Regions from separate parts of the Dorea longicatena genome, predicted to be linked through region 2. Evidence: predicted binding sites of a transcription regulator. Region 2 holds the regulator's gene; the other holds the start of a gene.

Region 1 (17,059 bases), 930 kb from region 2:
GATATAAGCTGGATCAGTGGGGAATGTCTGATCATGCGGGAAGAAGGATCCGGCACAAGAAAAGAAGCCGGAAAACAGCTCCGTAATGCCGGAATCAATCTGGATAAGCTTAAGATCATTGCAAGTATTGAAAATCAGGAGACGATCAAGAAGTCGGTAAAACAAGGAATGGGAATTTCGATCATATCCAGACTTGCGGCGGAAGAAGAAGCAAAATCAGGAGATCTTCTGACATTTCCTATTCCAAAGGCAGATCAGGGACGTGACATTAACCTGGTGTATAATAAGAATTATCAGATGTCAAAAAGTGCAGAGCGCTTTATTAAAGTGGTAAAAGAAGTATACGGAATAGAAGAATAGATTACAGTTTATGATCTGTAGATCTAAATAATAGAATAAACCCACAACATTTATAGATAATTACTATGAATGCTGTGGGTTTATGTAATGTTTCGATTAGACGGAAAGAAGAAAATAGACTATACTAAAAGCATATGAAAGAGGTATGAATTTACTTAGAAATTAAATAGTATTGAATGAGCGGAATAATATTTTTATAATAAAACTTGAATCATGTGCGGTCATTAGGAGGAGACAAGTATGATATATATGGACAATGCAGCTACAACAATGCACAAACCACAGGAAGTGATCGATGCGGTAGTAAGTGCGATGAGTTCGATGGGGAATGCAGGACGCGGGGCCAGTGAAGCTGCACTCAGTGCATCCAGGATTATTTATGATACCAGGGAGGGACTGGCAAAATTATTCGGTGCAGAGAATGCAAGGCAGATTGCATTTACATCGAATTCTACGGAAAGTCTGAATATTGCTATAAAAGGAATACTGGATCCGGGAGATCATGTGATCACAACGGTTCTGGAACATAATTCGGTGTTAAGACCGTTATATGAGATGGAGAAGAAAGGCACAGAACTTTCAGTTATAGGATGTAACGAGAAAGGAATGCCGGATATAGCTGCGATGGAGGCAGCGATAAAAGAGAATACGAAGATGATTATCTGTACCAATGGATCGAATCTTACCGGCAATTATGTAGATGTGGCAGTAATTGGGAAGATGGCGCATAAGCACGGACTGATCTTTGTGGTGGATGCATCACAGACGGCCGGAGTATTTCCAATTGACGTACAGAAGATGGATATAGATATATTATGTTTTACAGGACACAAAGGACTTCTTGGACCTCAGGGGACAGGCGGAATATATGTAAAAGAAGGAATACAGATCAGACCGTTAAAGACCGGAGGAAGTGGAATACAGACATATAGCAAAGAACATCCGGTGCAGATGCCGACGGCTTTGGAGGCAGGTACTTTGAACGGACATGGAATTGCCGGACTTCATGCGGCACTTGGATATCTGGAAAAAACAGGAATTGATAATATCCGCAAAAAAGAAGAAAATCTGATGTGGCGGTTCTATAACGGGGTAAAAGATGTTCCGGGCGTTAAGATTTATGGGGATTACAGTCAGAAAGAACGCTGTGCGATCGTGACGCTGAACATCGGTGATTATGATTCTTCAGAAGTGAGTGATGAGCTTCTTATGGAATATGATATTTCTACCAGATCGGGAGGGCATTGTGCACCGCTTATGCACGAGGCGCTTGGAACGGTAGAACAGGGGGCTGTGAGATTCAGTTTCTCACATTACAACACGGAGGAAGAAGTGGATACGGCTATAAGGGCGATCCGCGAACTGGCAGAAGAACCGTAAAATATGTGATATGTGACAAGGCGTCATAAAAAAGTATGCCAGGCATATAGTTATGGGGAAATGCAAGAAAATGAGAGTATAGGAGGAAACACATATGAATTTATCAGATTCAAAGAAAAAACTGGTACTGGCCGGTGTTGTGTGTGGTATTGTAGCGGCATGCCTTGCAACACTTGGAAATCCAGCGAACATGGCATTCTGTATTGCATGTTTTATCCGTGATACGGCGGGAGCAATGGGAATGCATCAGGCAGAAGTGGTACAGTATGCAAGACCGGAGATTATTGGTCTTGTACTTGGGGCATTTATCATTTCAATAGCAACAAAAGAATATCGCTCAACGGCGGGATCATCGCCGATGATCCGTTTTATTCTTGGTGTGATCATTATGATCGGTGCACTTGTATTCCTGGGATGCCCTCTGCGTATGGTAATCCGTATGTCGGCAGGTGATCTGAATGCATGGGTAGCTTTCGTTGGTTTCATCCTTGGAGTGGCAACGGGAGTATTTGCATTAAAGAAGGGATTCAGTCTTGGAAGAGCACATGTAACTAACAAAGTTAACGGAGCGGTTCTTCCGGCAATCGTGGTTGCGATTTTGATCCTTGCTACATGTACAACACTTCTGAAAGCGAGCCAGGCAGGACCGGGAAGCATGCATGCACCGATTATTGCATCTTTGATCGGAGGTCTTGTATTTGGAGCATTTGCACAGAAATCAAGAATGTGCTTTGCAGGAAGTATCCGGGATATTATCCTGATGAAAAACTTTGATCTTATCAGTGTCATTGCGGGACTTTTTGTAGTGATGCTTGTATTTAATCTTGCAACAGGACGTTTCGTGCTTGGATTTGATACACCTGGAATTATTGCGCATTCTGAACATCTGTGGAATATTCTTGGAATGTACACAGTTGGATTCGCAGCTGTACTTGCAGGAGGATGCCCATTAAGACAGCTGATCCTTGCGGGACAGGGATCTTCTGATTCGGCGGTAACCGTAGTCGGAATGTTTGTGGGAGCTGCAATGTGCCATAACTTCGGACTTGCGGCAAGTGGAACTGCACTTAATCCTGAGACGAAAGAAGTAGTGGCAGGTGCAGTACCATTGAATGGTAAGATTGCATGTATTATCTGTATTGTGATTTGCTTTATTATCGCATTTACGAATAAGAGAGAAGAAACAAAATAAGATTGAAATATGCTTAAATACATAGTATTCTAGGAAAGAAGGAATTAAATATGAAAGAAGTAGATGCAAGAGGTCTTTCTTGTCCGGAACCATTAATGCTGACAGCAGAAGCGTTAAAAGGAGAAACAGGACCTGTGAAAATTCTTGTCACAGAGCCTCATCAGAAGATGAATGTTGAAAAATTTGCCAAAAGTAAGGGGAAAAAGTCAACAGCTGTGGAGAAAGACGGTTACTACGAAGTGGTGATTGAGTAAAGATGAGAAAAAAAGTAATGAAACTTGTTGTAACTTTCCATACGACGTCTGATGCGATGGCGATGGAGAAGGTATGCAAGGAAAGAAATGTACCAGGCAGACTGATTCCTGTACCGAGAGCGATTTCGGCAGGATGCGGACTTTCCTGGTGTGCGGATCTGACAGACCGAGAACAGATCCTTGATGTGATGAAAGAGGTAGGGATTGAACAGGAAGATGTTCATGAATGCCTTGTATAAGAGGTCATAACAAGGGTATGGAAAATCTGGACTGAAAGAGAACAGGCGTTGACTGCAGAGAAATCTCTGCGGTCAACGCCTGTTAATTTTTTTATATAAGGGAAACTGGCAGCTTCTTTCGAATACATGGCGATTAAAGTCCATCCACAAATGTCTGTAATACATGTGGAAGTAACTTGTCTGTACGTTCGGTCAGTGAGAATTTGCCTTTGAAAAGGGCCCAGTCATAGAGAAGAGCACGCTCATACATGGCATATATTTCCATTAGTTCGGAAGCGGTGCTGGTGTTTTTGAATTCTCCGTTTTTTAAACCTTCCTCCATAATCTCTGTCAGCCATTTGAAATAAATACGTTTTTTGTCAGACAAAGATTTCTTATCTTTGGTAACCAGCTGCGAAGAGTAGAGGTAGGCCAGCAGATGTATATCGACGCTGGTTTCTATCATATAAAATAATTCATGGTTTAAAAATAAAAGTTTATCATAACAAGAAAGATTCGGATCAATCACCGCAGCAAGGTCTTCGTATTTCTGGTCAAAAAGATAAGAAAGTGAATTTAAAAGTGCTTCTTTTCCCTTGAAATAATGATAAAAAGTACCTTTTGAAGTTTTTGAAGCGTTGATGATGTCTTCTACGGTAGTCTGTTCGTAGCCATTTTTGTAAAAGAGGTTCCAGGCTGCTTTAACAATTCGGCTTTTTGTAGATCTGCGTTTACGTGGCATTCGGATCATTCCCTTCTTTGCTGTATAAAAAATAGAAGCGGATCACACGAATCCGCTTCTATTATCATATATGATAATGCAATCTAATTCAACCCCGAATATGCATTAGCCTACAAGGAAACCATATTTTAATGGATCTGTAGAGTCAATTAAGTAAGTAGCAACACCTGTAAGATATGCACTTCCTGTGATCATTGGGATTACTGCATCGTAATCACCGATCTTAGTTTCTTCTTTGATCACACCTTTGAAGCGTGTTCCCATGAAACTTTCATAAATAAATTCTTCGCCGATTCCGAGTTCGCCCCATCCGTGAAGAGTAGCGAGTTTGGCACTTGTACCTGTTCCGCAAGGTGAACGGTCAGCCTGAGCATCTCCGAATACAACAACGTTTCTCATTGTAGCCTGATCCGGATTCGGTGTTGGTCCGTAGAATTCAACCAGGTCAACTTCTGTGATGTCCAGAGTTGGATGCTGGATCTTAACTTCTGCGTTGACTTTATCACGAATCTTCATTCCGAGTTCTGTATAAGCAGGAACTGTCTTAGCGTTGATTTCGCCAATGTCAAGCTTTGTAGTATCAACCAGTGCGAAGAAACTTCCACCGAAAGAAATAGTATAAGGAATGTCTACTCCGTCGATATTAACTGTTAAGTTGTCTTTGTAAATGAATGCAGGTACGTTTGTAAGAGTTACATCTGTTACCTTTCCGTCTTTTACATGAGCTTTTGTTCTGATGATTCCTGCAGGAGCATCCAGAACAACTTCGTTCTCACCTTCGTGGCATTCAACAAGACCAGCTTCGAGGGCTACTGTAACAGCTCCGATTGTACAGTGTCCACACATGTTCAGGTAGCCGCCTGTATCCATGAAGATTACCCCAAGATCTGCTTCTTCGTGGATTGGCTCGCAAAGGAAAGCACCGAACATATCATGATGTCCTCTAGGCTCCAGCATTAATGCTGTACGAACGTGGTCGTATTTTTCCTCCATCCATTTTTTCTTTTCGATCATTGTGCTGCCTTCTGGCTCAGGAAATCCTCCGATGACCATACGGCAGAACTCACCGGCTGTATGAGCATCTACAACCTGAAGAGCTTCTTCAAACCGGTCGAAGTTAACTTTTGCTTCTAACTTCATAATCCTTACCTCCTTATAATATCCTATAGAATTCATCTATAAGTTTTTATAAAAACACATTGAAAATCTCTATATTTTCGTAGTGCCTTTTTCTATGAGTGAAAAATAAAAATAATAAAATTAACAGATATTGCGATATAAAATTAACAAATAGACTGTATTCTAGTATTTTGTTCAATCTGTTGATTTCATTATGTACGAAATACATTGAAAAGTCAATGCTTTTTTGGTATTATAAAAATAAATAAAAGTGTTGAAAATTAAGGGCAAATATGATATGGTATATAAGCACATGGGGGTAGTTGGGTAACTGGTGTGCCTCCTAGTCTTCAAAACTAGTGTAGGGCGTTAAGAGCGTCCTGGGTGGGTTCGATTCCCACATGCCTCCGCCAAAAAACAGACAGTTTCTGTTAAAAAAATGGCGAAAAATAATTCATAGAAAATTTCTATATTAATCAAATCAGAATAAGTAAACGAGCTTGCATAGTTTCGTTTTGACTTAGATAAAATAAAAATTAAAAAGGAGAAGTGTGTCATGGGAAATGTACAGATGTTATTACGCCAGCATGTTGGCGCTCCTTGTGCACCATGTGTAGAAGTTGGTGCTGAGGTGAAAAAGGGTACTCTCATTGCTACACCAACAGGCCTGGGAGCTAACATCTTTTCAAGCGTGTATGGAAAAGTAACAGAGATTACAGAAGACCGCATCATCATCGAGCCGGCCGCTGAACAGCCGGATGAATTCATTCCGGTTACCGAATCAGTAGAAGGTATCACAGATGAATCATCAAAACTTGATCTGGTGAAAGCAGCCGGAATCGTAGGAATGGGAGGAGCCGGATTCCCGACAGGAGTAAAACTTAATATTAATTTAGAAGAAACTCCGATGGGTGAGCTTGATCCTGAGATCAACCCAGAGCTTCCGAAAGACTTCAAACTGGATTGTGGATACATTCTTGTAAATGCAGCTGAATGCGAACCGGGACTGGAACACAACACAAGACAGATCGAAGAGCAGAGTGATAAATTAATCCGTGGTATTAAATATAGTATGGAAATCACTCACGCAAAGAAAGCAATCATTGCTATTAAGAAGAAACATCATAAAGCAATCAAGGTATTACAGAAAGCTCTTGAGAATGAGCCTGATATCAAGATGCATCTGATGGCTGATATCTACCCGATGGGTGAGGAACGTGCAGTAGTAAGAGAGTGTCTTGGGGTATTACTCACAACTACACAGCTTCCATCAGCAGCTAGATCTGTTGTTATCAATGTAGAAACTGTCTGTAAGATCGCTGAAGCGGTTGATGAAAAGAAACCTTGTATCAGCAAGAATATGACAGTCCGTGGTAAATTAAACGGTGGAAATGAAGCACACGTATTCTTCGACGTACCAGTTGGTGTAAGCGTTGGAGAGATGATCGAAAAAGCCGGCGGAATCGACGGAAAATATGGAGAGATCATCATGGGTGGAGCTTTCACAGGAAAGTCTACTACATTAGATGCACCTACAACAAAAACAACAGGAGCAATCCTCGTTACAATCGAGTTCCCGGATCTCCACGGAGCAACAATGGGAATTCTTGTATGTGCCTGCGGCGGAAGCGAAGAGCGTATGCGTGAGATCGCTTCTAAGATGAATGCCAAAGTAGTATCTATGTGCAAATGTAAACAGGCAATTGAAAACAAACCGGGAGCACCACTGAAGTGCTTAAGACCTGGTAACTGTCCTGGACAGGTTAAGAACAATATACAGTTCAAGAAAGACAAATGTGAATACATTCTGATCGGTAACTGCTCAGACTGTTCAAACACTGTAATGGCATCCGGACCGAAGATGGGACTGAAGGTATTCCATCAGACAGACCATGTTATGAGAACAGTTGGACATCCACTGTACAGAAGCCTGAAGGTTTCTAAAGAAGTAAGTCAGGAAATTGATTTTTAATTATAACCTGAATGAAACATAATATTATCGGTATTACCGTTGCGTGCAATGAGGTAGGAGACCCCCGATTCTTTTGCCTGACAGAAGTAATTGAGAGGTTCTTCTGGAAGTTGGACGCAGCTGTATATATATTTTTTAACTACAATATTCCGCAAGGAAAATGTATGAAACAAAAACAAGGAGGGAAACAATATGTCAATCACAGCTGAAACAGCAAAAGCACATGCTCATGATCCTGCAGTACTGTGCTGTAGAGCAGAAGCTGGTATCACAATTGAGCCGGCTAATCTCGAAGATCCAGCAATTTTTGATGATCTGGTAGATTCAGGATTATTAAACCTGGACGGATGCCTTACAATCGAAGAAGTACTGGGTGCAAAACTTACAAAAACTTGTGATTCTCTTTGCCCGTTAACAAATGATGTTCTGGATGGTGTAAAAGCACCTACAACTCCAGTAGAAGAGGCAGAGGAAGAAGCTCCGGCAGAGGAAGCTGCACCAGCAGCACCAGTTGCAACAGCAGCAACAGTAGCTGGAGGAACACTTAAGATCCACATCGGAGAAGGAAAAGATATCAATCTTGAAATTCCGGTTGGAGCTCTTGGAGCAACAGGAGAAGCAGTAGCGGAAGTACCTGCAGCAGCAGTAGCAGCTACAGCAACAGCAGAAGCACCTGTTGAAGAAGCAAAAGTAGTAGGAACATTAACAAGAAGACACATTAAGATCACAGAGGTTAAGAGAGGACCAGAGACAAAGATCGAAGGAACAACTCTTTACATCCGTGAAGGAATTGAAGCAGAAGTAATTGCTGATCAGGAACTGGTTAAAGATTTCCATCTTGAAATCATCACTCCTGACCAATACCACACATACTCAGAGACAATCATGGATGTTCAGCCAATCGCTACAAAAGAAGGCGATGCAATCCTTGGTGAAGGCGCAACAAGAGTACTTGACGGCGTTGTTATGATGCTGACAGGAACAGATGAAGGCGGAGTTCAGATTGGTGAGTTCGGTTCTTCAGAAGGATACCTTGACGAGAACATCATGTGGGGACGTCCTGGATGCCCGGATAAGGGAGAAATCTTTATCAAAGGTAACATCGTAGTTCAGGAAAAGACTAACATGGAACGTCGTGGACCTATGGCTGCACATACAGCATTTGACATCATTACTCAGGAAATCCGTGAAGTAATGAAAGAATTAGATGACAGCTTCATCGTTGAAGACGAAGAACTGAAATCAATCCGTCGTCCAGGTAAGAAGAAAGTCGTAATCGTAAAAGAGATCATGGGACAGGGAGCTATGCATGATAACTTCATCCTTCCTGTAGAACCAGTTGGTATCCTTGGCGCAAGAGCTAACGTAGACTTAGGAAACGTACCTGTATGCGTATCTCCACTTGAGGTACTTGATGGATGTATCCATGCATTAACATGTATCGGACCTGCATCTAAAGAGATGTCAAGACATTACTGGAGAGAGCCACTTGTACTTGAAGCTTTACATGATGAAGAAGTTGACCTTTGCGGAGTTGTATTCGTAGGATCACCTCAGATCAATGCAGAGAAGTACTATGTATCTCGTCGTGTAGGACATACAGTAGAAATGATGGATGTTGACGGAGCTTTCGTTACAACAGAAGGATTCGGAAATAACCACATCGACTTCGCAAGCCACATCGAGCAGATCGGTATGAGAGGAATTCCTGTAGTAGGACTTTCATTCTGCGCTGTTCAGGGTGCACTTGTTGTTGGTAACAAGTACATGCAGTACATGGTTGACAATAACAAATCAGAGTCTGGTATCGAGAATGAGGTACTTGGATGTAATACACTTTGCCAGGAAGAGGGTATCCGTGCCCTTGCTATGCTGAAAGCAGCTATGGCTGGTGAAGAAGTAAAAGCCGCTGAGAAGAAGTGGAATCCAAACGTTAAAGCTACTAACGTTGAGCTGATCGAAGCAGCTTGCGGTAAGAAGATTGAACTCGTAGACAACGAGCAGTCTCTGCCAATGAGCCAGAAACGTAAAGAAAAATACGACTAAGATCAGGTGTTATCATAATGGATAATGAACGTTTACACTATGGCGATAAGATCATTTATATGGAAGGTGTCATCGTAGCGGTCGACGACTGTAGTATCAGCGTTGACTTAAAAGGACGTCTGGGGTTCTTTAAAGCTCCGAAGAGAATGTTCATCTGCGATACAGAGCCGAAAGTAGGTCAGGAAGTTGGCTGGAACATGAGTTTCCCGGAACAGCTCGGACCGGAAGTAAATGAGAAATACGTCAGCAATATTGAAAAAGAACGTCGCAAACAACAAGAAATGCAAGCACGTTTGGATGCTAATAAGGAGGATTAAAAATGAGTTTAACGGTTGTTAAAGGCTTACAGTCTGAAATATTCGTTCCTATTACTCCACCGTCAGTATGGGCTCCTGTAACAAAAGAGCTGAAAGATATGTCTATCGCTCTTGCAACAGCAGCAGGTGTTCACAAGAAGAGCCAGGAGAGATTTAACCTTGCTGGTGACTGGACATGGAGAAAGATCGAAAACACTACACCATCTAGTGATCTGATGGTATCACACGGTGGATATGATAACAGTGATGTTAACAAGGACATCAACTGTATGTTCCCAATTGACAGAATTCATGAATTAGCAAAAGAAGGATTTATCAGAGCTTGTGCTCCTGTACATGCTGGATTCATGGGTGGTGGTGGAAACCAGGAGAAATTCAAACATGAAACTGGTCCTGCTATCGCTGAAATGTTCAAAAATGAGGATGTTGACGCAGTAATCCTCACCGCTGGCTGAGGTACCTGCCACCGCTCTGCAGTATTGGTGCAGAGAGCGATTGAAGAAGCTGGAATTCCTACAATTATTATTGCAGCTCTTCCACCAGTTGTTCGTCAGACTGGTACTCCTCGTGCGGTAGCTCCGTTGGTACCTATGGGTGCTAATGCGGGTGGTCCTCACAATGTAGAACAGCAGACACAGATCGTAAAGGCAACTCTGGAGCAGTTAGAGAAAATCGAAACTCCAGGAAAGATTGTTCCGTTGCCATTCGAGTATGTTGCTAAGATCTAATTCGATTTTATGAATTTTATTTGATCTTAAGAAGGGCAGATGTATTTTGCATCTGCCCTTTTTTGAAAAAAGAATCAGACAGTATATTGGAATTTCTTACAGTATATTGTATACTAGAGATATGGAAAGGACATAGGAAAAATAAGAAAACAATATAAAAAGGATGAATGGATACGTTGTTTTTGCTATCAAAGTGTACGGGGAAACCGCAAAAAGCGGACTTTGATTGATATATGTCCGTAATTTTTTTAGGAGGTGACATGATGGCTGAGAAAGAGATAGACTTAAGACGCCTTGTGATCAAAGCATTTCATATGACAGATGTGGAATGGGGTGAGTACAATAATATCACAACGGATGGCCATATGACGGTCAGCAAAGAGATGATCGATCAGCTTGTTGCACAGGATGATTGTATTGAGAAGATTGATATTCAGATTATTAAACCGGGAGACCATGACAGATGGACGAACACGATTATGGATATCATTCCAATCTCAACAAAAGTGCTTGGTAAATTGGGAGAAGGAATAACTCACACTATAACGGGTGTATATGTTATGTTGACGGGCGTTGATGTGAACGGAAAGCAGTGTCACGAATTTGGTTCATCAGAAGGCAATCTGAAGGAACAGTTGTGCTTAAACCGTGCAGGTACACCGGGAGATGATGATTATATTATTTCGTTTGATGTAACATTTGCTGCTGGTATGGGGCAGGAGAGACATGGGCCATTTACTGCACACAAACTCTGTGATGAATTCATTCAGACATACAGAGAGAAACTGAAAAAGTTCAAAGGTGATAAGTGCACAGAACGTCATGAATATCATGATAAAGTAAGACCTGGAAAGAAGAAGGTTGTAATTATCCGTCAGGTGGCTGGACAGGGAGCTATGTATGATACATGGATGTTCCCGGATGAACCGTCAGGGGTTGAAGGCGGACGTTCGATTATCGATATGGGCAATATGCCGGTTATGATTACTCCGAATGAGTACAGAGACGGCATGATCCGCTCGATGCAGTAACTACAGGAGGTGCAGAAGTTATGGGAATTGGACCATCGACAAAAGAAACATCATTACATCATTTCAGAGATCCGCTGTTGGAAGTAGTGGCAGAGGATACAGATCTGGATCTTCTCGGACTGATCATAGTCGGAACGCCGGATGATAACAAAGATAAAATGCTGGTAGGAACCAGAGCGGCAGCAATGGCAGAATGTATGCGTGCAGATGGAGTAATCATATCATCGGATGGATGGGGAAACAGCGATGTGGATTATACAAATACATGTGAACAGCTTGGAATCAGAGGAATTCCGGTGACGGGACTTAATTTTAGTGGTACTGTTGCAAAATTTGTTGTAGAAAATGATTATCTGGACGGAATTGTGGATATTAATAAAAGCGCAGATGGTACAGAGACAGATGTTGTCGGAGAGAACAACATGGTGAGGGTTGACTGTCTGAAGGCAAAAGCTCTTCTGAAGCTTAAGATGCGTCATAAGGATGAACAGGAAGGACGATAGAACCGGGAAGATATCTACGACAGAAAGTGTCGGAAATAGAACAAACAATAAGAAAAAGAGAAGATTACCTCATTCTTGCGAATGGAAATCTTCTCTTTTTTTATTTATCGAATGCAGGATCGATAGGTCCGTATTCGATTTCGGGATGTTGTTCTAACATCCATTGTTTGAAACTTTCGGAGTCGCCTTTGGTGAAAGACTCTTTGTCAAGCATAACGCCTTCAATCTGGTCTTTGGAAGTGAGCTTGTAATAAGTTTTCGCCTCTTCGAATTTGGTAAGATCTTCCCAGTTTACATGGTTATTTATCTTATTGTTAATGTAAAGGGCAATGTCCTTTTCGCGGATCATGACTTTACAGGTCCAGTCTTTATCGTTGAAATATTGAGTACGCATTACACGGAAAGTTTTATCAGCGTGCATCCATTTGAAAAATACTCCACGGTAGATGGCTATAAATGAAAGTGTGGCACCAACAGACTGCCATCTGAGTGAAGCTCCTACATGATGAAAATAAATCCAGCCGAAAGTTCCGGATGCAAAGATTACACAATATACGTAGAAGATAGGAAGTCTCCAGAACTTTGGAGCTGCCCATTTGTCGTAGCGTTTACGTGTCATTACATATTCGTTAACAAACATATGATATTCTCCATAATAAAATTGTAATGCAGGGAAACTGCCAGAAGCAGGATCTCTTACATACAATGATATAAAGATGGCAGTCTGTTAAGACTGCCATCCGTGTGTTGTTTTGTTTAAATGAGTATTTTGCTTATATATATGTTTCACAGATATTAAGCAATACCTTTTGCTTTGTCTTTCTTTGCTGCACTAAGTAAAGTGTAAGAAGTCCATACAAGCACGAGGCAGATAAGATTAATGAGCCAGAACATTGGAAGACCTGTAACTAATTTCCATGCGATAAATACACCGATACATCCACCTATCGCATTACCAATTGTATGTGCAACATCGTATCTATGTGACTTGATAAATTCGATAGAGCAAGCTGGCATTAAGCATGCGCAAGATCCCATGAAGACAGGGAAACATGTCTGAGCATCAACACCAAGCAGAAGACATGTTGCCATACAAGGTGCATAAAGTCCAAAACCAATATCCATAAGAGCGCCCCATAAAACATTAAGTGCTGCGGCTACGATCAGTTTCCAACCTGTTAATCCAACTGCAGTACCAACTAAACCGAAAGGTCCGACACCAAGATTTTTGCATAACATTACTACTGCCAACGGAAGCATCGCACATCCAAGAGCAATTCTGATTTTGTTACGTGGCCATTTTGTAACGATAGATGCAAATCCAAATGAACCAACAGCTGCACAAATGAACATTACCCAAAGGAAAAGAGGATCACATTCTACAGAAGTTGTGAAGATAAATGCCTCAAAAATAACTGGGAATGTATCACCGATATTCAGTGTACCAGGAATATCGATGTCATCAATCTGATTGAAAAGTTTGTACATAAATGTAGATGGTGCGTAAGAGCCACATCCTAAAGTGTCAAGAAAGTTAGCAATGATACCAACAGTAAAAGCAGATGCCCATTGTTTCCCGGTAGAACCTTTTAGTTCATCCATTCGGTTCTTGCCTAAATCGACAATAAGACCAATACCTGTTCCAGCAAACAAAACACCTAATAAAATTTGGATTGCTAATAACATAAATTCATCCCTCCAGATTTTCATATTAAATTGTTAACAAGCTATACATGTGAATAAATAAGTACCAGGCAAGGAAATGCCTTTTTAGCACTATGAAAGAAATCATATACACCCCGATTTGTAAAGAATTTCTATAAATTCACGCATTGCTTTACATTAATATTTTATCAACTAATACGTTAAAAGTCAATCGAACTATAGTCTTATAGAGAGAATTAATAAGAAAAAGCACGACATCTGAACATGTCGTGCTCTTTCTTATTGGTATGTCATTGAGAGGTTTTTCCTCGTTGCATTGCAGTTTTGTTTTTATATACAAAGCTGGGGAATGCTCCTCCTTGTGGAGGATGTATATATCAATTGGAGTTCACCTTTGCAAGGTTATTCTTGGGGGAAACAACCGGCTCAGGCATAACTGCAATAACAACCATAATAATGGTGCCTTAAAAACAGACGATTATACTGTCTGATTCTAAAAGAGCAGTTCCTGTATTATATCATCGATGAGGAACCGCCATTGGTGTCTGTGTCTGTCTTTAAGTTACTATTAATATATCACGTTAATTCGATGATGTCAATAAGGATGGAAAAAACTGGCATTGCAACAAGAAAAACGTGATAAAGCGGGAGGTGTTTCGTGCAATTTTAATGAATAAATGAGAAAGAATGTCATTTACTCTGCATGAATATTGACTTAATCATCTAACAGAAAGTCTTTTGCATATTCCAGAAAAGTCTTTGAAGCAGGTGACAGATTTTTGAGAGAAGAATATGCAAGTCCTAACTGTCTTGTAATTGTTGGCTTCAATGGACGTTTTACAAATTTTCCCTGCTGGCCGCGAAGTAAAAGACCCGGGAGGATAGAATATCCTAGTTCGTGTTCGACCATGGAAAGGGAAGAAAATTCATTTCTGGTTACATAGCGGATATCCGGATGGATTTTATGCTTTTTTAAAATACGGTGTACGTCGCTTCCTGGTGTGTATTCTGTGATGATAAAAGGTGCATCTTCAAATGCTTCGATTGGAATTTCTTCTTCTTTTGCAAGAGGATCGTTTTCTGGAACAACTGCGTACATCAAGTCGTTCATGACCGGAAGAAACTGATATTTATGATTTTTCTGCAGACTGATAAATCCGATATCTACACGTCGTTCCTGAATCCAGTCGGCAAGTTCTCCTTCAACCCCTTCGATAACCTGGATGATGATATCCGGATGTTTCTGCTGGAATTCTCGGATGATCTTTGGAATCCAGTGAATTGAACAGCTTAGATAAGTGCCGATGCGGATGGTTCCTCTCTGCGCACCATTTAATGCAGCAATTTCCTGATGAATTACTTCATCGGCATTCAATAATGTGCGGATTGCCGGAATAAGTGACTTTGCTTCATTTGTAAGTGTAATACCGTGGTGGTCTTTGATGTAGAGCGGGAACCCGACTTTCTTTTCCAGATTTTTCATCATTTGCGTAATACCGGATTGTGTGTATCCAAGTTCCGCGCCTACGCGGGTAAAGCTGCCGTAATCATCAACGGCTAACATGATTTTCCAACTTTTGATGTCCATTCTTTTATTCTCCAATGTATGAAAATACAAAAAATTATAAAAATTTTATTTGCTTATTAATAGTAGCTAAAAAATATCAAAATTACAAGCTTATCGGATGACTTTTTTTAAATCATCGTATGAATCCGAATACATTTAAAATGATGATTGTCATAAATATCGGAACAACAATGCAGGTAAGGATTTTGTCGTATAAAGTTACTCTGCCGAACTTATCGTCATTGGTGAGTTCTTTTTCGTATTCTTTAAATCCCAAGGTGTGATATTCCGGAAGCATCCAGCCACGGAAGTTTAATATTACTTAAGAGTCCGAATCTGAGGGAAACGATAATGTTACCGATTCCAACAGAGAATAAAACCTGGGTTGCTGCCTGGGAAAATACAGTGAAATTGAATTTGCTAAAATCAGGCAGGAGATAGTATTTTAAACCATCGATTGCATTGCTGGTTACGAACATTGCTCAGATACCACATATAATAAGGAAGAGAAAGAGTACAGGCATAATGATTTTGGTTACTTTCTCTACAAGGCGAGATATGCGAATTTCCAAATGTTTCCGAGGCTGATCGCAGCTCCTGCGGCAACCATAATGTAACCAAAACGAGAGTTCCATTCACGAGATTGATTTCCATTTTCACTCATATGTAACACACTCCATTCATTATAATATTGTGCAAAAAAGGGAAGCAACACATCCATGATGTCTGACTCCCCTGATTGCTTTGGCTTATAGTAATAGTATAGTCTGGAAAATTTGAAATATCAATAAAATATTAGAAAGTATAATGCTAAAATAAGAGAAAATAATACTATTTGTTGGCAAAAACTTAACATGTTTGAGTGGAAAGTACAAAATAAATTGTATGAATAAAAAAACAAAAAAGTACTTGCAAAATGTATGGGAATCGGATATACTAAGAGAGCTGTGACATGATAGCGTTGAAGCGTGAGGTTGCTGCTAGGAATTAGCAGGTTTTCCGTGGAGCGAATGTCAAGTTAGGAAACTGGCGACAAGTCACTGTACGAAACTACTATAACGGCCACTGCGATGTGGTAACAACGTGTGGGTTCTCACGACACACACGGGAGAGTGTACAGTCACCGCTTGTCGTACTCGATTATAAGTACGAAAAGGAGGCGACTTTTTTTATGGCAAGTCAAGTAATGAGAATCACTTTGAAAGCGTATGATCATCAGTTAGTAGATGCATCCGCTAAGAAAATCATCGAAACTGTAAAGAAAAACGGATCTAAGGTGAGTGGACCTGTACCACTTCCGACAAAGAAGGAAGTAGTTACAATCTTAAGAGCTGTTCACAAATACAAAGATTCCAGAGAACAGTTCGAACAGAGAACTCATAAGAGACTGATCGATATCATTGCACCAACACAGAAGACTGTAGATGCATTATCTAGATTAGAGATGCCAGCTGGTGTAGCTATTGATATCAAAATGAAATAAGAAGCAGTAATTCCTATAATTTAGGATGAGCGTCCAATCGGGCGTTCCGCTGTAAATCACAGGAGGTAAAATAAAATGAAGAAAGCTATTTTAGCAACAAAAGTCGGAATGACTCAGATCTTCAACGAAGACGGAACACTTACTCCGGTAACAGTTCTTCAGGCTGGACCTTGTGCTGTAACACAGATCAAGACTGTTGAGAATGACGGATACGAAGCTGTTCAGGTTGGATTCGTTGACAAGAAAGACAAGATCATCAACAAAGACAAAGGCGGAAAGAAAGAAATTGTTCACCGTCACGGTGTAACAAAGGCAGAGCAGGGACACTTTGCTAAAGCCGGTGTTACAGGTAAGAGATATGTAAGAGAATTTAAGTTTGAAAATGCTAGCGAATATGAGTTAGGCCAGGAAATCAAGGCTGATATCTTCGCTGCTGGAGATAAGATTGACGCAACTGCAATCTCTAAAGGAAAAGGATTCCA
Region 2 (17,059 bases):
AGCTTACAGGCTTTCCTTCTGTCAGCCATTTTACATGGGCAACATGACTGATAAGTTCCATTGCCGGTTTTAACGGAACCCGTTCTTTCTCTACTTCATCTGACGGATACATGCCATATGTAGTGATACCCGCACGTACAATATCCATATTCGCTTCTTTCAGATCAATGATACCTGCGCTGTTGGAGCAATGATAATACTGGAACGTAACACCTCTTTTTTTCAGTTCTTCTTTCATCCAGAGATATTTATCAAGCTGCTCATTGGTAAATGTCTTATCTGCTTCATCAGACTTGGAAAAATGTGTAAACATTCCTTCCATTACCAGGTTCGGCAGTTTACTGATCTTTGCGATTTCTTCGGCATTCTCTTCTGTAATCTGGAATCCCAGTCTTGCCATTCCAGTGTCAAGCTTAATATGTACATAGACTTTACAGCCCATGGCTTCTGCAAGCTCTGACACTTCTTTTGCCATCTCATAACTATAGACAGTCATACGTACTTCATTGCGGATCATCGTATCCCACTGATCCGGGAAAATGCATCCAAGAACCAATACCGGTTTCTTCAAACATGCATCTTTTAATAAAATAGCTTCATCCAGCGTAGCTACTGCATAACCCCAGATATAATCCTTGGGTTCCAGAAGCTTTGCAATCTGAACGGCACCATGTCCATAACCATCCATCTTGATGACTGCCATCATCTGTGTATCTTTCTGAATATTTTTCTTCATCATCTCTATATTATATTCAACCGCATCTAAATCGACTCTGGCTAAAACTCTTGTATAATGTTTCACTGCTATTCATCCTCCAGTTTCATTAATGCTTTACTGATATATTCTATCAGATCTCTTGCCATTACACTATATACGCCTTTTTCAAATTTTGCAAGGTCACCGGCCAAACCATGTACATATGTACCTAATCTGGCTGCTTTTTTCGTATCTTTTTCCTGCACCATAAAGCCTGCGATCACACCGGCCAGCACATCTCCCGAACCGGCTTTTGCCATCGCACTGTTCCCGGTAAGATTCAGGCAGATTTCATTTGCCTTATCTGCGATCAGTGTTCTGGAATCTTTTAATACACAGGTTACCTGATATCCGTCAGCGAATTTCTTCAGGATCTGTATCCGGTCTTCTCTAAGATCTTCCACAGGGATGCCTGTAAGTCTAGACATCTCTTTCATATGCGGCGTAAATATGAACTTCCGGTCTGCCAGCCGATCAAGAAGATCTTTGTTATCTGACAGAAGATTTAACCCATCTGCATCGATCAGGCATGGAACATCCACGTACTCTATAACCGTCCGCAATAACTTCTCCGATGTTGTACTTCTTCCAATGCCGGAACCAATACACACACCGTCTGCCCACTTAAGAAGCTTTAGTACTTCTTCTTTATTAAATTCATCATAAGCCGTTATGATCGCTTCCGGCAGAAGTGTCTGCAATATCTCGCGGTTGTCCTTTGGTGTATAGATTCTGACAAGCCCGGCTCCTGTCATATAAGCCGCATGGGCATTCAGATATGCCGCACCTGCCATACCCTTACTTCCAGCGATCACAAGAAGCCTTCCATAACTTCCCTTATTAGAATCTTCCGGTCTTTCCGGAAGCATTCTACGATATTCTTCTCTTTCAAAAGAATGGATCACATCTGCATCCTGTAATAACGGCTCATGCGAAATGCCAATCTCTGCTACTGTTACTCTTCCTGCATATGCTCTGCCCTGCGCCAGTTCAAGGCCGATCTTTTTCACCTCGAATGTCACTGTATCATCTGCGTGGAATGCACAACCAAGCACACATCCCGTAGAGGCTGAAAGTCCTGATGGGATATCTACTGCAAATTTTGTACCCTGCATCTGATTCATACGTTCAATCACCTGACGATATGTACCTTCAATCTTACGGCTCAGTCCGACTCCGAACACGGCATCTATCACTATGCTGTAGCTGTTATCCTGCGGGATATCTTCTGTGATCTTACCACCACATTCTTTAAGACGTCTTATCTGTTCCCGTGTCTCCGGTGTACAATGCTCTGGATTGCCGACCAGATAAGTATCCACAGGACACCCCATATTCTTCAAGATCCTGGCGATGGCAAATCCATCTCCGCCATTATTTCCTGATCCACATACCACACAGACAGAAGAAAGATCCAGATTCTCACTTTGCATCGTCTGTACACAGGCATTTGCCGCACACTCCATTAATTCTAGTGATGCGATGCCCAGTTCCTGAATCGTGTACTGATCGGCAGCCTTCATCTGCGCAGCATTAACCAGAAGTTTCATATATTCATTCATCTCCCATCAGATATATCTCTGCAACAAAAGAACGTGTAAAAATATGTCCGTATTCCAGACTACTCCTACACGCTTTCTTGTATTATAGTTTATTTATGGTCCTCTTTGTAACGACTGATATTGTATGACAACTGCATCAGACTTTCTGACAGATGCACATTCTCAACAACAACATTATCCGGAAGGTTCAAATCTGTATGTGCAAAGTTCCAGATCGCACGTACTCCGTTCTCAACCAGCATATTCGCAACTTCAATTGCTTTCTCTTTCGGAATCGTCAGAACTGCAATATCAATCTCATTATTCTGAACGAACGTTTTCAGATCATCCATCATACGGATCGGAACTCCACGGATGGATACTCCCTGAAGTCTTGGATTCACATCAAAGATTCCTTTCAGAATGAATCCACGGTTCTCGAAGGCTGCATAATTAGCCAGTGCCTGCCCAAGATTACCTGCACCAATGATAATAATATTGTGGTCTTCTTCCAATCCTAATATCTTTCCAATCTCTGTGTATAAATACTTAACATTATAACCGTATCCCTGTTGTCCGAATCCTCCGAAATTATTAAGATCCTGACGGATCTGGGATGCTGTTACTTTCATCCGCTTACTCAGATCGTTCGAAGAAATCCGCTCTACACCATTTTCCAACAGTTCGCCCAAATATCTGTAATACCTCGGCAATCTTCTTATGACCGCACGAGAAATCTCTCTTTCTTCCAATGTTTTCACCCTTCCAATCATAGTCTAAAATAATTATATAAAATTGAAAGATTATTGTCAAACTATTGTTGAATTTTATGCAATTTCCGTTATAATAAAGTAGCATGTGTAAATGCATTTTGAGAATACCAACGTATCAATTATCCATAACTCAGGAGGAAATATATGATATTAGCATGTCACGGGATCCAGAAATCTTTCGGTGAACACCTCATCGTCAGAGATGGATCCTTCCATATAGAAGATCACGAAAAAGCAGCTCTTGTCGGACCGAACGGTGCCGGTAAGTCCACTCTGCTCAAAATGATTGTAGGCGAATCAGCCCCGGATGACGGCAACGTCATCCTGACAAAAGGTAAGACACTTGGCTATCTTGCCCAGCATCAAGAGATGCAAAGCGGTAATACGATCTACGAAGAAGTCCGCACCGCAAAGGCCGATATAATCGCTATGGAGCGCCGTATCCGCGAGATCGAGATGGAACTTAAGCATCTCTCCGGCGACGCCTTGAACGACCGTCTGGAAACTTACAACCGCCTTACGGCCGCTTTCGAACGTGAGAATGGCTATTCTTGTGAAAGTGAGATCACCGGTGTGTTAAAGGGACTTGGATTTACGGAAAATGATTTCACCAAACCCGTCGACACTCTCTCCGGAGGACAGAAAACCCGTGTATCTCTCGGCAAGCTTCTGTTAACGAAACCAGACATTTTGCTTCTTGATGAGCCAACCAACCATCTGGATCTGAATTCAATTGCATGGCTTGAAACCTATCTTCTAAACTATCAGGGAGCTGTGCTGATCGTGTCTCATGACCGTTATTTTTTGAACAAAGTTGTCACTAAAGTTCTTGAAATCGAGCTTGGAGAACTTCGTACTTATATGGGAAATTACAGCGACTATGCAGCAAAGAAGCAGCAGCTTCGCGACATACGCCTGAAGGAATATCTTAACCAGCAGCAGGAAATCAAGCATCAGGAAGCGGTTATCGAAAAGCTTCGTTCTTTCAACCGCGAAAAATCCATCAAACGTGCCGAAAGCCGCGAAAAGATGTTGGAAAAAATGCAGACCATCGAAAAACCGATAGAAGTTAATACAGATATACATCTGAAACTGGAACCATCCTGTGTAAGTGGCAATGATGTTCTGACTATTGAACATTTAAGCAAATCTTTCCCCGGACAGGAACTTTTTACAGACGTTAATCTCGAGATCAAACGTGGTGAACATGTCGCAGTAATCGGTGATAACGGAACAGGAAAGACTACGCTTCTTAAGATCTTAAACCGAGTGGTATCTGCTGATTCCGGTACTTATACACTTGGCTCCAATGTTAAGATTGGCTACTACGATCAGGAACATCATGTCCTTCATATGGAAAAAACAATTTTTGACGAGATTTCCGATGATTATCCGACTCTTACGAATACGGAAATCCGGAATGTGCTTGCAGCATTTCTTTTTACCGGTGATGATGTCTTCAAACAGATCAGTTCTTTGAGCGGTGGGGAACGCGGACGTGTATCTCTTGCGAAACTGATGCTCTCTGAAGCAAATTTCCTGATCCTCGACGAGCCGACCAACCATTTGGACATCGCATCCAAAGAAATCCTTGAGAATGCTTTGAATGATTATACCGGTACTGTACTTTATGTCTCTCATGACCGTTATTTCATTAATCAAACTGCATCACGGATTCTGGATCTTGTCAATCATACATTTGTAAATTATATCGGAAATTATGACTATTATCTGGAGAAAAAAGAAGAACTCACTACTGCATATGCCGGAGAAGCCTCTACACCTTCATCCGTTTCAGATAACAGTACAGACAAGAATGTATCCGAGTCAAAACTCAGCTGGCAGGAGCAAAAGGAAGCCCAGGCAAGACTTCGCAAACGTCAGAATGAGCTTAAAAAGACTGAAGAACGTATCGGCGAACTGGAAGACCGTGATAGTGAGATCGATGCCCTGATGATTCAGGAAGATATCTTCACCAACTCTGTAAAATGCCAGGAACTTGCAAAAGAAAAAGCCGCAATAGCGGAAGAATTAGAAGAATTATACATGAAATGGGAGGAATTAGCAGAAGACGCTTAAACGCCTGATTTGCAACTTTTTAGCCCGCTCCAGAAAGCTTCTGGGGCGGGCTTTTATATTGCCATGCATTCGTAAGGAACTGCCGGTGGCAGGTCCTGTAGATATATATTATCTATTTTAATTTTTCAGCAATTGCCTTAATAAATCCTTCGCTGTTCAATACGGTTGGATTTTCCAGTGTCGTGATCAATGCCAAATCTTTCGTCATCTTACCTTCTTCAATGGTATCAATGGTTGCTTTTTCAAGCTTATCTGCGAATGCTGCCAATTCGGCATTTCCATCCATCTCACCACGTTTTCTAAGAGCACCTGTCCATGCAAAAATTGTAGCTACAGAGTTTGTAGAAGTCTCTTCCCCTTTCAGATGCTTGTAATAATGACGTTGTACAGTTCCATGAGCTGCCTCATATTCATAATTTCCATCCGGTGATACCAGAACAGATGTCATCATTGCAAGAGAACCAAATGCGGAAGAAACCATATCACTCATTACATCTCCGTCATAGTTCTTACATGCCCAGATATATCCGCCTTCTGATTTCATAACTCTTGCAACCGCATCATCGATCAAAGTATAGAAATATGTAATTCCGGCTTCTTTGAACTTCTCGGCATAATCTTTGTCAAAGATTTCCTGGAAAATATCTTTGAATGTATGGTCATACTTCTTAGAGATCGTATCTTTTGTTGCGAACCACAGATCCTGCTTTGTATCCAATGCATAATTAAAGCAGCTTCTCGCAAAGCTTTCAATAGATCCGCATAAGTTATGCATTCCCTGTGCAACACCCGGTCCTGCATAGTTGTGTACCAGTTCTCTGGTCTCTGTGCCGTCTTCTGCCGTGTATACCAGTTCTACTTTTCCAGGTCCAGGAATCTTCATCTCTGTATTTTTATATACATCTCCATATGCATGTCTTGCAATAGTGATTGGTTTTTTCCAGTTTTTTACACATGGCTCAATGCCTTTTACAACAATCGGTGCACGAAATACAGTTCCGTCAAGTATTGCACGGATCGTTCCGTTCGGACTCCTCCACATTTCTTTCAGATCGTACTCTTTCATACGTGCCGCATTCGGTGTGATTGTTGCACATTTTACTGCAACTTTATATTTCTTGGTTGCATTAGCAGCATCGATTGTTACCTGATCATCTGTCTCATTTCTATGTTCCAGACCCAGATCATAATATTCTGTGTTCAGTTCAATATATGGCTCCAGAAGATCTTCTTTGATCATCTTCCAGAGAATTCTTGTCATCTCGTCTCCGTCCATCTCTACAATCGGTGTTGTCATTTTAATTTTTGCCATGGTATTTGTCTCCTTTCTATCTGTTCGCGGCATCTTTTATTATTCTTCCAGATGCAGATTTTCCATCACGTGTAATATATGTTCATTTGCAAGCTGTTCTGCTTTTGCCGCATCTTTTGCCTTGATTGCTTCCAGGATTTCTCTGTGTTCTTCTATTGATTTCTCGGCACGCTCCGGTGCTTCAATAGACATCGTCCTGGCAAGCTGTACATACTTGTGAAAATCTGTTAATACATGTTCCAGGATCCTGCTGTTGGATGCCTCATACAATATCTTATGAAACTTACCATCCATTTCTGACATCTGTTCAATCTGTCCGGATCCTTTCTTATGCAAATGAAATTCTGACAGAAGAATCACTTCTTCCAGTTCTTCAATCTGCGCATCCGTAATATATTTCGTTGCCCAGTTGGCACACAGCCCTTCCAGTTGCGAACGTATCTTATAGATATCTTTCACATCTTTTCTGGTAATGGCTGTCACATACGCACCTTTATTCGGAATGATCGTAACCAGTCCTTCTAACTCCAATTGTCTTAAGGCTTCTCTTACCGGTGTTCTGCTTACCCCCAGTTCTTCACCGATTGTTACTTCCCTTAATTCTTCATGATTTTTATATACCCCATTCAGAATATCTTCCCGCAGATGCCGGAACACTCTTCCTCGTAAGGATCTGTCCTGATATTCTTCCATTAAAAACACCTCTGCTATATCAATTCCACACCAATTCTCTTACAGTTTTCGTCGATAACTCTGATCAACTCATCGTCTGTAAGAACGGTTACTCGTCCTTCTTCATACTGCTTATCTACCCATTCTTTTACAGAACTTACAAGTTCTGAGTTCTTATCTACTTTCTTGTCCTCCGGCAGCTTAAAATATGTATTGATCCAGTGTGCAATACCTGCAAGTCCGGATGTGTTAGATATTGCAACAAGCGGAGGACGGTTCAGGAATTTTCCGGTATCAAATACGTTGTAGATCTCTTCATTCTTCAATAAACCATCTGCATGGATTCCAGCCCTTGTTACATTAAAGTTCTTACCAACAAAAGGTGTTCTTGAAGGAATATGATATCCGATCTCTTTCTCATAATAATCTGCAAGCTCTGTGATAACTGTTGTATCCATCCCATCCAGTGTGCCACGAAGCTGTGCATATTCGAACACCATCGCTTCCAGTGGTGTATTACCGGTACGCTCTCCGATTCCAAAAAGTGAACAGTTCACACCGCACGCACCATAAAGCCATGCTGTCGATGAATTGCTGACTGCCTTATAGAAATCATTATGTCCGTGAAATTCGATCAGTTCGCTTGGAACACCGGCATGTACTCTGAGTCCATAGATGATTCCCGGAATAGATCTTGGTATTACAGCTCCCGGATAGTTGACCCCGTATCCCATGGTATCACAGACACGGATCTTGACCGGAATCTTATACTCATCCATCAGTTTCATAAGTTCCAGACAGAATGGAATGACGAATCCATAGATGTCGGAACGTGTGATATCTTCCAGATGACATCTCGGGCTGATTCCTGTCTCAAGACATTCTCTTACGATAGACAGATAATGTTCCATTGCCTCACGTCTTGTCATCTTTAGTTTATAGAATATATGATAGTCCGAACAGCTTACCAGAATACCAGTCTCTTTCATTCCGATCTCTTTCACCAGTTCGAAATCTTTCTTGCTCGCACGGATCCAGCTTGTTATCTCCGGGAATTTATAATCCTTTTCCATGCATTTGTAGACTGCGTCTCTGTCCTTTTTACTATAGAGGAAGAATTCACACTGTCTGATCTTTCCCTTCGGACCACCCAGACGATGAAAATAATCATATAATGTTACGATCTGCTCAGTACTGTACGGGGCACGTGATTGTTGGCCATCTCTGAATGTTGTATCTGTGATCCAGATCTCATCCGGCATACAATGCGGAACAATTCGGTCATTGAATGCGATTTTCGGAATCTCGTCATAATGGAACAGATTACGAAATACATTCGGTGTCTTCACATCCACCAACGGGTACATGTGCTCTTCCAGTTGCAATAAATTTGTATGATCATCCAGGTATACTTTCCTGTTTTCCATTTTCCATCGCCTGCTTTCTAAAATATTTTTTCGTAGTAAAGTACTAAATTCAACATGTATAATTGTATACAATAATACATGTGTTGTCAAGTTCTATTATGGATATTTATTCAAAAAAAATGATTATGGGGATTCCATAATCATTTTTTATATATTATTAATAAAGTTTTGCGTTAACTTCTCTCGGACTTAAGCCCTCGTCTTCTAAGGCTTTCATAATCTGGTGTTTGTGTTCGGTTCCGAATGCTTCCAGAGTGATTCGAAGTTCTACTGCTGCGTTTCGGTTGGTACTTACGAACTGGTTATGCTCCAGTTTGATTACATTACCATTTGCTTTGGCGATTGTAGCTGCAACGCGTACCAGTTCACCCGGCTTGTCCGGAAGAAGTACAGATACAGAGAAGATTCTGTCTCTCTGGATCAGTCCGTGCTGTACGATCGAGGACATTGTAATCACATCCATATTACCACCACTTAAGATGGATACGACTTTCTTTCCTTTCAGATCAAGCTGTCTGAGCGCCGCTACTGTCAGAAGGCCTGAATTTTCTACGATCATCTTGTGATTCTCTACTACATCGAGGAATGCACCGATCAGATCATCATCTGCAACTGTAATAACTTCATCTATATTCTTTTCTGCATATGGGAAGATCTTTTCTCCGACACGTTTTACAGCTGTACCATCAGCGATCGTATTGGCACTTGCAAGTGTTACCGGATGTCTTTCTTTCAATGCCTCTGTCATGCTTGCAGCGGCAGCCGGTTCTACACCGATTACTTTGACATTCGGATTCAGCATCTTGGTAAGTGTCGAAACTCCTGTAATCAGACCGCCGCCACCGATTGGTGCGAGAATATAATCTACGTCCGGAAGTTCTTCAAAGATTTCCATTGCAATACTTCCCTGTCCCGTTGCAACATCCAGATCATCGAAAGGATGTACGAATGTGTATCCTTCTTCTTCTGCCAGTTTCATTGCATATGCACAGGCATCATCATAGACATCTCCGTGTAATACGACTTCTGCTCCATAGCTCTTTGTACGATTTACTTTGATCAGTGGTGTAACTGTCGGCATAACTACCGTTGCCTTGCAGCCGAATTTCTTTGCTGCATATGCCACGCCCTGTGCATGGTTACCTGCAGACGCAGTTACAAGACCTTTCTTTCTGTCTTCTTCGCTCATTGTACTGATCTTGTAATATGCACCACGTACTTTATAAGCACCTGTATACTGCATATTCTCTGGTTTCAGATAGACATCAGCACCTGTCTGTTTGCTTAAGTATTCGCTGTATACCAGCTTAGTTGGCAGGGTTACTTCTTTTACGATTGCACTCGCCTGTTTGAATTTTTCTAATGTTAACATCTCGTACTTCCTCTCTTCCTCTTATTCGTTTTCTGAAACCTCTTCTGAAGCCTCATCATCTTTCGGTCTTTCGAATAACGCATTCACGAAATCATCTGCATTAAATTTCTGCAAATCGTCAATAGTCTCTCCCACACCGATATATTTTACCGGAACGCCCAGCTCTGCATGGATGGCAACTGCGATTCCTCCTTTTGCGGTTCCATCCATCTTTGTCAAAACGATCCCTGTAATCTCTGCCACATCGTTGAATTCCTTCGCCTGCTGCAGGGCATTCTGTCCTGTTGTTGCATCCAGAACAACCAATGTCTCTCTGTATGCCTCAGGGAATTCCCGGTCAATGATCTTATTCATCTTTCTGAGTTCTTCCATCAGATTCTTTTTATTGTGCAGACGTCCGGCTGTATCGATCATCAGCACATCTGCATGCCGCGCCTTTGCTGCCGCAACAGCATCAAACACAACCGATGCCGGATCAGATCCCTCCTGTCCGCCGATCAGCTCTGCCTGCGAACGGTTCGCCCATTCTTTTAACTGTTCTCCGGCCGCCGCACGGAATGTATCGGCCGCTGCAATTACAACTTTCTTATTCTCTGCACGAAGCTTTCCTGCAAGCTTTCCGATCGTTGTAGTCTTTCCTACACCATTGACACCGATTACCATCACTACGGATGTGCGGTTTTCAAATTCATATGCTGTTTCTCCGATGTCCATCTGTTCTTTGATACTTTCGATCAGAAGTTCCCGGCATTCCATTGGTTCTTTGATGTGTTTTTCTTTTACTTTTGCCTTCAGATCATCCAGAATATCATATGTTGCCTGTACACCAAGATCTCCCATGATCAGAACCTCTTCCAGCTCCTCGTAAAAGTCATCATCGATACGGGAGAATCCGTGAAAGATGCTGTCCATTCCTGATACAATATTGTCTCTGGTCTTACCAAGACCGGCAACCAGTTTTTCAAAAAATCCCATATCTTCCTCCTATTTATCCAGTTCATTTTCAAGCAGGCTGACAGATACCAGTGTAGATACACCTTTTTCCTGCATAGTGATACCATACAGTCTGTCTGCCGCCGTCATTGTTCCACGTCGATGTGTGATTACTATGAACTGCGTATACTTTGTTAACTTGTGCAAATATTGTGCAAAACGGTCTACGTTATTATCATCCAGTGCCGCTTCGATCTCATCCAGCAGACAGAACGGTGACGGCTTCAGATTCTGGATCGCAAAAAGAAGTGCTATCGCTGTCAATGCTTTTTCTCCACCGGACAACTGCATCATATTCTGCAGCTTCTTTCCAGGCGGCTGGGCAATGATCCGGATACCCGCCTCCAGAATATCCTCATCTTCCATAAGTTCCAGCGTTCCTTTTCCGCCTCCGAACATTTCCTTGAATACCTGATCGAACTCGGCTGCAATTCTGGCGAACTGCTCTTTGAACTGCTTACGCATGGCATTATCAAGTTCCTCGATAATCTGTTCCAGTGTTTCGGCTGCTTCTACCAGATCATCATGCTGGCCTTTCAGGAATTCATAACGCTCGGATACACTTTTATATTCTTCTATCGCATTAACATTGACATTACCCAGTGCACGGATCTCACCTTTTAACTCCTGGATCCGTCTTTTCATATCTGCAAGATCGGTCAGGTTCGGATTCCTAAGTTCTTTTGCGTGATTCAGTGTGAGTTCATATTCCTCCCACATATAATTAATCTGCTTTTCAGAAGCTTCTTCGTACCCTTCCCTCTGACTTTCCAGACGATAAACCTCTTTATCAAGATCTGTCATATGTTTTGAGATCTCTTCACGTTTTTCGAAGAATGATTTGTGCCGTTTATTCAATTCCTCACGTTCTCTTTTTGAACGTTCAATCTGAAGTTTGATTTCATCAAACAGATCCCCGGAATTATCAATTGTTGTTTTCAATTCCTGGATCTTCTTCTCTTTTTCGGCAATTTCCTGAGAATTTCCACCCTTATTCTTTGTCAGTTCTTCCAATTCTGCCCGGAATTTATCCATCTCTTCACGGATACGGATAATATTTTCCGTAATAAATGTATACTTCTGCTCTAATCCTGCATATTCCAGATGAATCTGTTCTGATTTTCTGGTCTTAAAGCTTTCCTTTGCGTGGATCTCTTCCAGCTCTTTTTGTTCTTTCTCAATGTTGATATTCAGATCATTTTCCAGACTTTCTGACGTATCCAGTTCTATATTAATAGACTCCTGATTGTCCATTATCTCGTTGATCTGTATATCCAGTTTTGCAGCTTCATTTCGCAGATTATCGAATTGTTGTTTGAAACTCTGGATCTTTGCAGATGACTGATCTGCATTCATCTTTGCGGTATTCTGTACGACATACGCTTTCTGAAGCTCTGCACTGATTGCGTCAGTCTTTTCATAATACCCTGCGCGTTCATCTTTCAGGCCACAGATCTGCTGTTCCGTCTCCGTCATCTCCTGTTTTAATTTCTGAACGGTCTTTTCAAACTCTTCGATTTCTCTTCGTCTGCTCAGAAGATTACTGGAATTCTTAAATGCTCCACCGGTCATGGAACCACCCGGATTGATCAGTTCCCCTTCCAGTGTAACGATACGGATTGACTGGTGGTATTTTCTTGCGATCATTGTTGCATGATCAATATGATCTACTACCAGTGTTCTTCCCAGCAGATAATCTGCGAGAGTTTTATATTTATTCTCTACCTGAACCAGTTTGTTGGCTGTTCCGACAACTCCCGGTTCTTTAAGGGCTTCCGGACGATTAATCCCGGAATTCGCACGGATTGATGTTAAAGGCAGGAATGTTGCACGGCCGAACTTATTCTTCTTCAGGAAATTGATCATACGTTTTGCCGTATCTTCATCCTCGGTTACGATATTCTGGATATTACCGCCAAGTGCGGTCTCAATAGCAATCTCATAGTCTTTTTCAACCTTTACGATATCTGCTACTACACCCAGAAGTCCCTTCTCACGCTCCTTATTATCCATAACTTTACGAATACTGTTACCGTATCCGTCATAACGTTCTGTAATATTCTTAAGGGATTCCAGTCTTGACTGCTCCCGGTGGAAAGCAGACTGACCAATCTGTAATTTCTGAGACTCTCTGGATATCTGCGCCTGTAACGTCTTAATGTTACTTTCATATTCTTTATTTTCATTGTTCAGGGCTATGATCTTGTCTGAGATAACTTTTAATTCCATCTGATACTTGTTCAGATTTTCATTTTCTTCTGCAATCTCACTGTCATTAGCAAGGATCTCTCGGTTGATCTGCGACTTTCTAACCTGGATCTGTTCCATCATCGTATCAAATTTCTGGATCTGAGCTTTCGTAGATGCTCTGTTATTCAGTATCTCCATGATATGATTCTTCTTTTCATCAACGGATCCTGTAATCTGTGCTATCTTCGCCTGTAATTCCGTCAGTTCATTCTTAATCTGATCTTCTTCCGACTGTTTTTCTTCCATCTGTTTTACAATGGAATCCTTCTCCGTCTGAAGTTCTTTCATCTGTCCTTCACGGACATCCATCTCGGAATCAATCACGCTGGCCCGCTGTTCGAAATGTTCATCGTTCATCCGTGCACTGTGAATCTGTTCCTTTAACAGTGCGATCTGGTTCTCTAACTGCTGCTTCAGAATCGTCGTCTCATTTAATTGACGGTTAGCCTTTTCGACAGAAGCGTCGATCACTTCCACCTGTTCTTCAATCGCCTCATATTCCGTCTTCGTATCCGCATATTGTCTGGTTGCTTCTTCAAGCTCCCCTTTTGTAATACGAAGCTTCTCTTCCAGCCCCCGAATCTGATCTCGGATACGTTCCATTTCCAGCAGGAACATGTTGATATCGTATGTTTTTAATTCTTCCTTCCGTTTCAGATACTCCCTCGCCTTTTCAGACTGACGTTCTAACGGCCCAACCTGCTTTTCCAACTCAGACAGAATATCATTGACACGAACCAGATTCTGGCGTTCATCTTCTAACTTTTTGACCGACATACTTTTTCTTCGTTTGAATTTGACAATTCCTGCTGCTTCATCAAAAAGCTCTCGCCTCTCATCCGGCTTACCACTTAAGATCTTATCAATCTGTCCCTGTCCAATAATCGAATACCCTTCTTTTCCGATACCTGTATCATAGAAAAGTTCATTTACATCTTTTAATCTGCATGCTCTTCCATTGATCAGATATTCGCTTTCTCCGGAACGGTATAGCTTTCTTGCTACCGTAACTTCTTCGTAATCAACCGGAAGCTTATGGTCTGAATTGTCCAGAGTGATCGCCACCGATGCATAACTAAGCGGCTTTCTGTTCTCAGTACCGGAAAAAATAACATCCTGCATGTTGCCGCCTCTTAACTGCTTCACACGCTGTTCCCCAAGCACCCATCTGACCGCATCTGCTACGTTACTTTTTCCACTTCCGTTCGGACCGACAATGCCGGTGATTCCATTATGGAATTCGAATTTAATTTTATTGGCAAATGATTTAAATCCCTGCACTTCTATGCTTTTTAAATACATTCCACACCTACTTTATATTCTTTTCATGCAGTTTCAAAATGCTGATATATGCAGCCTCCTGCTCTGCTGCTTTCTTCGTCCGGCCTTCTCCGACTCCGTATTCTTCTTCTCCGATATGTACCGCAACACGGAAAATCTTATTATGATCCGGTCCCTCTTCACCAATCAGATGATACGAGATTACTTCTTTAAAATTCGCCTGCACGATTTCCTGCAGGATAGTCTTGCTATCAAAAAAGAGTTTCTTGTTCTCCAAATCTTTCAAAATAAATCGATGTATAAACTCTTTTGCATTAGCAAAACCACCATCAAGATAAATTGCTCCGATCAGAGCCTCCATTGCATCCGATGTTACAGATTCTCTCTTTCGTCCTCCGGTAGCATCTTCTCCTTTACCAAGCAGAAGGTATTCGCCAAGATCCAGATCTCTTGCACAGAATGCCAGCGCCGGTTCACATACCATACTTGCCCTCGTCTTCGTAAGTTCCCCTTCCGGAAGCTTCGGATTATTGTGAAACAGGAATTCGCTGGACACCAGTTCAAGGACTGCATCTCCCAGAAATTCCAGACGTTCATTACACTCATACTTTGGCAGATGCTTTTCATTGGCATAAGAGCTGTGAATCATCGCCTTTGTAAACAGGGTAAAGTCATCAAATTTGTAACCAATCTTTCCTTCTAATTCTTTAAGGTCTTTGCTCATTGTAAACTCCATCCTAAAGAACGAAAAAAGCCCCTGGCAGGGCTCTTTCGTTCTTTTTATATCTGCCTAGTTATTATTTGTTGCATTCTTGATCTGCTCAACAGCATCTCCAACTGTAGAGATCTGCTCAGCGTCATCATTATCGATCTCAATGTCAAATGTTTCTTCTATTCCCATAATAATCTGGAAGATATCAAGGGAGTCTGCTCCCAGATCATCTACAAATGTTGTGTCCTCTGTAATATCATTCACTTCTACATTTAATACATCAGCGATGATTTCTTTTAATTTTTCAAGTTCCATATCAAATCTCCTTTTCTCATCATAGTTAGTAATATATTATTCAGCGGATTTTTGCTCCGATTGAATACTTTCTTTGATCTTTTCATTAATTTTCTGCTTTTTAAATGTCACACATTGGATCAGTGTATTGCTGACTTCTTTTGCTTTCGAACTTCCATGTGTCTTTACGACCAGACCGTTTAATCCAAGCAATGGCGCACCGCCATACTCACTTGCATCAAATGACTTTAAAGTTGTTTTTAACGCCGGTTTGATAAGCAATGCTCCGATCTTGCTTCTGAGTGTGGACATCAGTCCTTCTTTTACCTTACTGATCAGTACCGCTCCGACACCTTCATATAGCTTAAGGATTACATTGCCCGAAAATGCTTCTGTCACAATGACATCAGCCTGTCCATGCGGAATCTCTCTTGCTTCTACACTTCCGATAAAATTCAGTTCTTTTTCTTCTTTTAAAAGAGGAAACGTCTCCTTTACCAGTGCATTACCTTTTTCTTCTTCTGCTCCGATATTTACAATCCCAACTTTCGGATTCTTAATACCAACTACATGTTCCATATAGATAGAACCCATCTTGGCAAACTGAACCAGATGTGAGGCTCTGGCATCTACATTCGCTCCACAGTCGATCAGAAGTGCTACACCCTTCTCTGTCGGGATCAGTGACGCAAGTGGTGGCCGCTCTACACCTTTGATCCTTCCAACGATTACCTGTCCGCCTACCAGAATTGCTCCGGAACTTCCAGCAGATACAAATGCATCAGCCTTTCCTTCCTTTACCATCTTCATTCCGACTACAATAGAAGAATCTTTCTTTCTTCTGATCGCATTCACCGGAGGTTCGGCAGTCTCTATTACTTCTGTTGTATTCACAACTTCCAGTCTGTTCTTATCATAAGTATACTTCTGCAATTCAGCATTCACTATATCTTCTTTGCCAAGCAGATATACCTTTATATCCTGTTCACGTCCAAGAGCATCTACTGCTCCTTTTACCATTTCACCCGGTGCATTATCCCCGCCCATGGCGTCCAATGCTATCACCGTAATTTCTGACATATTGATTCCTCCTAATATTACTGAATTTATTCTACTAAACATCCATGCAAAAATCAATATTTTCAAAAATATTTATCAGAAGTTTGATAATATATGATCCGGTTGATATAATACCTTTTATCATCAAAATTGCATATATATAAAAGAAGGGATTTAATAAATGGATTATTATAAGAGAGCTCTTGAGCTCAATGATGAAACAGTTAAAAACAGACGTTACTTCCACACGAATGCAGAAACGGGACTTCATATGCCAATGGCCTGTGCATATGTGATGGACAAATTGACCAAATATGGCTTAACACCTTCCCGATGTGGTGAAGGTGTGACCGCTACTGTCGGAAACGGCGGCAAAGTCTTATTATTACGAGCCGACATGGATGCGCTCCCGATGCCGGAAGAAAGCGGACTTTCATTTGCCTGCCCGACCGGAAAAGAAGCACATGCCTGCGGACATGATTTTCACGCTGCCATGTTACTGACCGCTGCAAAAATGCTAAAAGAAAATGAGGCCGA

What was found. The regulator Rex, encoded in region 2, represses fermentation and respiration genes when NADH is low (regulators of the CRP and FNR family bind a similar motif). The targets are predictions, from matches to a motif close to ATTGTTAANTANTTAACAAT.
Region 1: NQ508_RS02265 (proline racemase family protein) is a predicted target of Rex. The motif match lies at 5,418-5,437, and genes of this name have one in related genera.

Annotation. Positions count from the first base shown of each region.
Region 1 covers NZ_CP102280.1:473,207-490,265, forward strand. Annotated here, with positions in the region: gene NQ508_RS02235 (selenium metabolism-associated LysR family transcriptional regulator) at 1-360, shown strand, start outside; gene NQ508_RS02240 (aminotransferase class V-fold PLP-dependent enzyme) at 601-1,740, shown strand; gene yedE (YedE family putative selenium transporter) at 1,835-2,932, shown strand; gene NQ508_RS02250 (sulfurtransferase TusA family protein) at 2,983-3,186, shown strand; gene NQ508_RS02255 (putative Se/S carrier protein) at 3,189-3,425, shown strand; gene NQ508_RS02260 (TetR/AcrR family transcriptional regulator) at 3,559-4,146, opposite strand; gene NQ508_RS02265 (proline racemase family protein) at 4,252-5,286, opposite strand; tRNA gene NQ508_RS02270 (tRNA-Sec) at 5,581-5,678, shown strand; gene prdC (proline reductase-associated electron transfer protein PrdC) at 5,822-7,237, shown strand; gene prdA (D-proline reductase (dithiol) proprotein PrdA) at 7,430-9,283, shown strand; gene NQ508_RS02285 (CBO2463/CBO2479 domain-containing protein) at 9,301-9,600, shown strand; gene NQ508_RS14420 (glycine/sarcosine/betaine reductase selenoprotein B family protein) at 9,603-10,055, shown strand; gene NQ508_RS14425 (proline reductase) at 10,083-10,328, shown strand; gene prdD (proline reductase cluster protein PrdD) at 10,592-11,359, shown strand; gene NQ508_RS02300 (glycine/sarcosine/betaine reductase component B subunit) at 11,380-11,862, shown strand; gene NQ508_RS02305 (YcxB family protein) at 11,963-12,502, opposite strand; gene NQ508_RS02310 (hypothetical protein) at 12,658-13,548, opposite strand; gene NQ508_RS02315 (LysR family transcriptional regulator) at 14,243-15,115, opposite strand; gene NQ508_RS02320 (hypothetical protein) at 15,361-15,573, opposite strand; gene rpsJ (30S ribosomal protein S10) at 16,266-16,577, shown strand; gene rplC (50S ribosomal protein L3) at 16,653-17,059, shown strand, end outside.
Region 2 covers NZ_CP102280.1:1,401,416-1,418,474, reverse strand. Annotated here, with positions in the region: gene alr (alanine racemase) at 1-802, opposite strand, end outside; gene NQ508_RS06640 (bifunctional ADP-dependent NAD(P)H-hydrate dehydratase/NAD(P)H-hydrate epimerase) at 805-2,307, opposite strand; gene NQ508_RS06635 (redox-sensing transcriptional repressor Rex) at 2,409-3,050, opposite strand; gene abc-f (ribosomal protection-like ABC-F family protein) at 3,216-5,150, shown strand; gene NQ508_RS06625 (NADP-dependent isocitrate dehydrogenase) at 5,263-6,462, opposite strand; gene NQ508_RS06620 (GntR family transcriptional regulator) at 6,502-7,155, opposite strand; gene NQ508_RS06615 (beta/alpha barrel domain-containing protein) at 7,170-8,561, opposite strand; gene ilvA (threonine ammonia-lyase) at 8,719-9,933, opposite strand; gene ftsY (signal recognition particle-docking protein FtsY) at 9,955-10,908, opposite strand; gene smc (chromosome segregation protein SMC) at 10,918-14,478, opposite strand; gene rnc (ribonuclease III) at 14,486-15,181, opposite strand; gene acpP (acyl carrier protein) at 15,248-15,484, opposite strand; gene plsX (phosphate acyltransferase PlsX) at 15,521-16,543, opposite strand; gene NQ508_RS06580 (M20 family metallopeptidase) at 16,704-17,059, shown strand, end outside.